One region of the Nonomuraea sp. NPDC050547 genome, then DNA from elsewhere that is predicted to be linked to it. Evidence: riboswitches for the same ligand, from Rfam matches in the RefSeq annotation. Region 1 holds a riboswitch; the other holds the start of a gene.
What was found. Region 1 has a riboswitch for glycine ahead of gcvT (glycine cleavage system aminomethyltransferase GcvT). Riboswitches for the same ligand answer to the same signal wherever they lie in the genome.
Positions count from the first base shown of each region.

Region 2: linked by a shared signal. The riboswitch ahead of gcvP (aminomethyl-transferring glycine dehydrogenase) and the one ahead of gcvT (glycine cleavage system aminomethyltransferase GcvT) in region 1 are both predicted to bind glycine.

Region 1 is NZ_JBITGW010000004.1:427,030-430,433, forward strand. It holds gene gcvH (glycine cleavage system protein GcvH) at 1-315, opposite strand, end outside; gene gcvT (glycine cleavage system aminomethyltransferase GcvT) at 348-1,439, opposite strand; glycine riboswitch at 1,572-1,670, opposite strand; gene ACIBHY_RS12765 (cation:proton antiporter) at 1,698-3,131, opposite strand.
Region 2 is NZ_JBITGW010000017.1:177,941-181,344, reverse strand. It holds gene ACIBHY_RS37210 (bifunctional nuclease family protein) at 1-331, shown strand, start outside; gene ACIBHY_RS37205 (MerR family transcriptional regulator) at 479-1,096, shown strand; glycine riboswitch at 1,156-1,250, shown strand; gene gcvP (aminomethyl-transferring glycine dehydrogenase) at 1,403-3,404, shown strand, end outside.

The DNA of each region.
Region 1 (3,404 bases):
CCGGAACATCCAGCCGTCGCCGTAAGGGTCGTTGTTGACCAGCGACGGGTCGTCCACGACGGCCTGGTTCACCTCGGTGACCTCGCCGCCGACCGGAGCGTAGATCTCGCTCACCGACTTGGTCGACTCGACCTCGCCGATGGAGTCGCCGGCCTCGACGTTCGAGCCCGCCTCGGGAAGCTGCACGAAGACGACGTCACCCAGGGCCTCGGCCGCGAAGGCCGTGATGCCGACGGTCACGGTCCGGCCGTCGTCGAGACCGGCCACCCATTCGTGCTCCTTGGTGTAGCTCAGCTCGTCAGGGATGCTGCTCACTTACGTCCTCCTGCTGGTTACTGCGCTTGTATTCACGAACGGGCGCTGCGCTTGTAGAAGGGCAATGCGACGAGGTCCATGCCCTCCTGGCTGCCCCGGATGTCCACGGCCACGCCTTCGGTGACACCAGTGTCCACGTAGGCCATCGCGATGGGCTTACCCAGGGTCTGGGAAGGGGCCCCGCTGGTGACCTCGCCGACCACGGCGCCGTCCTTGGTCACCGGGTACCCGTGGCGGGGGACCCGGCGCCCGTGCGCGACCAGTCCGACGAGGCGCCGCCGCGGCGGGTCGTCCTTGACCGCCTCCAGCGCCGCCCTGCCGACGAAGTCGCCGGGCTTGTCGAATTTCACCACTCGGCCCAGGCCCGCGTCGAACGGGGTGAGCGCGGTGGACAGCTCGTTGCCGTAGAGCGGCATGCCGGCTTCGAGGCGCAGCGTGTCGCGCGAGGACAGTCCCGCCGGAATCAGCCCGTACGGCTCGCCCGCCTTGACCAGCGCCTGCCACAACGGCACCGCGTCCTCGTTGGCGATGAACAGCTCGAAGCCGTCCTCGCCGGTGTAGCCGGTGCGGGCGATGAGCGCCTGGGCGCCGGCGACGACGCCGGGCAGGCCGGCGTAGTACTTGAGTCCCGGCAGGTCGGCGTCGGTGAGCGAGGAGAGGATCTCCTGGGCGCGCGGACCCTGCACGGCGACGAGCGCCCACTGCTCGGACTGGTCGTCCACGACGGCGTCGAACTCGGCGGCGCGCGCGGTCAGCTCGCGGGCCACGAGGAGGTAGTTGGAGGCGTTGGCCACGACCATGAACTGTTCGTCGGCGAGCCGGTAGACGATCAGGTCGTCCAGGACCCCGCCGTCCTCCCCGACGATCATCGTGTAGCGGGCCCGTCCGGGCGCCAGCGCCGAGAGGTGGCCGACGAGCGCGTAGTCGAGTGCCTCGCCCGCCTGGGGACCGGTCAGGAAGATCTCGCCCATGTGCGAGAGGTCGAACAGTCCGGCGGCGGTGCGCACGGCGTTGTGCTCGGCGGACTCGCTGCCGTAGCGCAGCGGCATCAGCCAGCCGGCGAAGTCGGTCAGCGTCGCGCCGAGACTCTCGTGAACGTCTCGCAGCGGTGTCGGTCGGGACATTGGTCTTCGCACCTCAGGGCAGGGTCGGATGCCAGCATCCTCCCCCTCTGTCATCGATGCCTGAGAGCTTCGCCCGGGTTTTGCCGGACTTTCACCTTCGGCGAGGCCCGGAGGCCTGCTTTCCAGAGGCACCTCGCCCGAGCGGTCCTTTGCCTTGAGAGGTTCGCGGGGAGGGCTTGCTCCTTCAGGGGCTCTGACCGGATTGTCAGAACGCTCTCCCGCACGGGTTCACCGGTGTCTCCAACCAGCCTAGTGCCGTCACGGGGGTGTTGTCGCGTGTGGATCGCGCCAATCGATCTCTTCCGTGAGCTTGTGCAGGGTTGTGGCGCCGATGCGGCCTTCGGTGTACATCTGGCCGAGCGTCTCGCGCTGCGCCCTGGCGAGCTCGTCGCGCAGCTCGTGGGGGGCGCCGGCGTTCGCCTCGACCGCGAGCAACTGCCGCTGCGCCCACAGCGTGCCGGTGTCGAGACGGTGGGAGATCTGGTCGAGCCTGCGCATCGCCGCCGCGGCCGCCGCCTGCCGCGCCCGCGCCTCCTCCTCGGGCGCCGCGACACCCCCACTCTCCGGTACGGCGGCGCGGCACGTGAGCAGGGCGAACCCGCTGACCAGCACCACCGAGGCGGCGGCGAAGATCAACGCGTCCTGGGCGGGCAGCGCGGGCATGGCCAGCGCGATGGCCAGCGTCGAGGCCCCGCGGGTGCCGCCCAGCGTGAGGGCCCGGACGCTGCGCCGGTCGACGGCCAGCGCGAACGCCAGCCGTACCAGCGAAGTCGCGCCCAGCAGTGCCGCGGTGACCAGCAGGACCGTCGTGATCGGCAGCCCGGAGTGTGAGCCGCCCAGATCGCGCAGCTGGAGGCCGAGCAGGACCGCGAGCGTCCCGCCGAGCAGGAACGTCAGCACCTGCCAGGTGATCCGCTCGGTGGCCCGCGCGGGGGTGTGGAAGAGGCGGCCGCGCGCCCCGACGTAGAAGCCGGCGGCGGTGACGGCGAGCGGGCCGGACAGCCCGAGCTTGCTCGCGCTGATCTCGGCGACGAACGGCGTGGCCAGCGAGAGCACGATCAGCGTCCCCGAGTCGGCCAGCCGGCGGCGCAACTGCACGACGACCCAGCCGAGCGCGAGACCCGCGAGCGCGCCGCCGGCGATCGCCCCGGCCAGTTGCAGCGCGGCCACGGAGACGGTCTCGGGGCGTTTTAGCTGCTCAAGCCCGATGGCGAGCAGCACGACGGCGACGCCCTCGTTGATCAGGCTCTCGCCTCGCAGCACGGTGAGCACGCGCTCCGGCGCGCCGAGCCGGTCGAGGACGAGTGCCTGGGTGGGCGCGAAGGCGGCGCCGACGGTCAGCGCGGCGCCCCACGGCAGGCCGGGGAGCAGAAGATGGGCCACGAGGGTGACGGCGCCGGCGGTGGCGAGGGTGAGCCCGACGCCGAGGAGCATGATCGGCCGCCAGGCGTCACGTGACTCGCGGGGCGCGCTGCGCGTGGTGGCGTGGTGGTAGAGCAGGGGCGGGATGAGGACGGTCAGCACGACGTACGGGTCCATCGACACGACCGGCACCCAGGGCAGGATTCCCACGAGCATGCCGAGCAGGACCAGGAACGGCAGGGGCGGCAGCCTCCACCTCGTGCTGAGAAATCGGGCCAGCACGATCGAGACGGCGACGAGCGCGGCGATGATCACCAGGTCGCTGGACAAAAGCTCGGGCTCCCTCCTGAGGGGGATCGGATCCGGACAACGGTGGCGAGCCTATGGGGGATATGTCCGGATCGGGCCGAGCTTGGTGTGCGAGGTGATCAGTGTTTGCCGAGAGGTTCAGGGGCCCTGCGTGTTGCTTGCCCCGTGTTTAACGGGATATTTCGGGACTTTGCGGGGCGTGTGATGCAACGCATAGCGCGGCCGGCCGTCCCCCCGGATGAACGGCCGGCCACGGGGTGTGGCCGGGAACCTGGCACACCCCAGCGGTTCCCG
Region 2 (3,404 bases), on a different contig from region 1:
GGCCGAGGAGCCGCCGCCGCGACCCCTCACGCACGACCTGTTCCGCGACGTGCTCAGCGCGCTCGGCGTCGGCCTGCGCGCGGTCAACATCGTCGCGCTGCGTGACGGCATCTTCTTCGCCGATCTGGTCTTCTCCAACGGCGTCGAAGTGAGCGCCAGGCCGTCCGACTCCATCGCGCTCGCCCTGCGCACCGGTGCCCGGATCTTCGCCAGCGAGGAGGTCGTGCAGGAAGCCGGTGTGATCATCCCTGACGACCAGGAGGACGAGGTGGAGAAGTTCAGGGAGTTCCTTGACACGATCACGCCCGAGGACTTCGGCAGGGCGGGGTAGGTATTTCAGTGCATTTACGCTTCACGACGCGCCGAGCCGGATCGTTGACTGCGCTTGGTCACGGTCCTACGGTGCAAGTGAAACCCGTGGTCGCGCGTTGCGAACCCCCAGATCAGGCCGCGGGATGAGAGAAAGCCGGAGGTCCGCGTGGCGGTCAGCAGCGGCGAGGGAAAGACGGCCGGCCAGGAAGATCCGGTGCGGCGCGAGAGCGCGCGGCAGCGTGCCGGAGAGCAGGGCCTGCTCTTCGACGACGCCCCCGCGACACTTCCGGGTGACATCGGCTACCGGGGCCCGACGGCCTGCTCGGCGGCCGGCATCACCTACAGGCAGCTGGACTACTGGGCCAGAACCGGCCTGGTCGAGCCCACGATAAGGGCCGCCCAGGGCTCCGGCTCGCAGCGCCTGTACAGCTTCCGCGACATCCTGGTGCTCAAGGTCGTCAAGCGGCTGCTGGACACCGGAGTCTCGCTCCAGCAGATCCGCACCGCCGTCCAGCATCTGCGTGATCGAGGCGTGGCCGACCTCGCGCAGATCACGCTCATGAGCGACGGCGTCAGCGTCTACGAGTGCACCTCGGCCGACGAGGTCATCGACCTGTTGCAGGGCGGTCAGGGCGTGTTCGGGATCGCGCTGGGCAAAGTCTGGCGGGAAGTCGAGGGGTCGCTCGCGGAGCTGCCGGGGGAACGAGCCGCGGCCGGTGACGACCCGGCCGACCACCCCGCGGACGAGCTGGCGCAGCGGCGGCGCGCGCGCAAGATCGGATAGCCGAGCGTGCCGGAACGCCTGACGCGGCCCGGCGTAGTAATCTAGGACCCGAAGGCTGACGACCCCGTGCGGGAGAGTCCCCGACCCTGAGTCGGGGCGCCGAAGGAGCAACCCTCCCCGGAATCTCTCAGGCAACCGGTACCGCTCGGGTGAGGCAACTCTGGAAAGCAGGCACGCCAGCCAGGCGCGCCTCACCGACGGTGCAAGCCCCGCCCGCGGGGTGAAGCTCTCAGGTCCCATGACAGAGGGGGAGACCCGGCCACCGCGCCCCGGCGCCGGTCTCCATCGCCTCGGGAGGGCACCCTCATGACCGACCTGACAGCACCTCCGTTCTCCACCCGCCACATCGGGCCCTCGGCCGACGAGCAGCAGCGGATGCTGGAGGCCGTCGGCTTCGAGTCGGTCTCCGACCTGGTGGCGGTGGCGGTACCCGAGGCCATCAGGGCCAAGGACCAGCTGAAGCTGCCCCCGGCGGCCGGCGAGAGCGAGGTCATCGCCGAGCTGCGCGAGCTGGCCGGCCGCAACCGCGTGCTCACCTCGATGATCGGCCTGGGCTACCACGACACGATCACGCCCGCGGTGATCCGCCGCAACCTGCTGGAGAACCCCGGCTGGTACACCGCGTACACGCCCTACCAGCCCGAGATCTCGCAGGGCCGCCTCGAGGCGCTGCTCAACTTCCAGACGGTCGTCTCCGACCTCACCGGCCTCGACGTGGCCGGCGCCTCCCTCCTGGACGAGGGCACGGCCGCCGCCGAGGCGATGACCCTGGCCCGCCGGGCCGGCAAGTCCAAGAGCCACGTCTTCGTCGTCGACGCCGACGCCCTCCCGCAGACCAAGGCCGTGCTGGCCACCCGCGCCGAGCCGCTGGGCATCGAGCTCGTCTCCTCCGACCTCGACGGCGAGCTGCCCGAGTGTTTCGGCGTGCTGGTGCAGTACCCGGGCGCCTCCGGCCGTGTGCGCGACTTCCGCGCGCTGGCCGAGCGCGCGCACGGCGCCGGCGCCCTCGTGGTCGCCGCCGCCGACCTGCTCGCCCTCACGCTCATCGCCGCGCCCGGCGCGCTCGGCGCCGACATCGCGATCGGCTCCTCCCAGCGCTTCGGCGTGCCCTTCGGGTTCGGCGGGCCGCACGCCGCGTACATGTCCGTGCGCGAGGGGTTGCAGCGGCAGATGCCCGGCCGCCTGGTCGGAGTCTCCGTGGACGCCGACGGCGCGCCCGCCTACCGCCTGGCCCTGCAGACCCGCGAGCAGCACATCCGCCGTGAGAAGGCCACCTCCAACATCTGCACCGCCCAGGTGCTGCTGGCCGTCATCGCCGGCATGTACGCGGTCTACCACGGGCCCGAGGGCCTGCGGCGGATCGCCCGCCGTACCCACGCGCACGCCGTGACGCTCGCCGAGGTGCTGCGCGCGGGCCGCGTGGAGGTCGTGCACGGCGAGTTCTTCGACACCGTGACCGCCCGCGTGCCCGGCAGGGCCGCCCGGGTCGTCGCCGAGGCCGCCGCCCGCGGCGTCAACCTCTGGCAGGTCGACGCCGACCACGTCTCGGTCTCCTGCGACGAGAAGACCGAGCTCGCCCACCTGGAGCAGGTCGCCGCCGCCTTCGGCGTCTCCGCCGGGCTCAGCGACCTGGCCGGTGACGACGCGCTGCCCGCCTCGCTCGCCCGCGAGGACGACTACCTGTCCCACCCGGTCTTCCACAGCCACCGCTCCGAGACCGCCATGCTGCGCTACCTGCGCAAGCTGCAGGACAAGGACATCGCCCTCGACCGTTCGATGATCCCGCTGGGCTCGTGCACGATGAAGCTCAACGCGACCACCGAGATGGAGCCGATCACCTGGCCCGAGTTCGCGGCCGTGCACCCCTACGCCCCGGCCGAGCAGACCGAGGGCTACCTGGAGCTGATCGGCACGCTGGAGTCCTGGCTGGCCGAGGTGACCGGCTACGACGCCGTCTCCATCCAGCCCAACGCCGGCTCCCAGGGCGAGTTCGCCGGGCTGCTGGCCATCCGCGCCTACCACCAGGCGGGCGGCGACACGGGCCGCGAGGTCTGCCTCATCCCGTCCTCCGCCCACGGCACCAACGCCGCCAGCGCCGTCATGGCCGGCATGCGCGTCGTCGTGGTCGCCTGCGACGACGAGGGCAACATCGACCTCGCCGACCTCGACGCCAAGATCGCCAAGCACCGCGACACGCTGGCCGCGATCATGGTCACCTACCCGTCCACGCACGGCGTGTACGAGGAGACGATCACCGAGATCTGCGCCAAGGTCCACGAGGCCGGCGGCCAGGTCTACGTCGACGGCG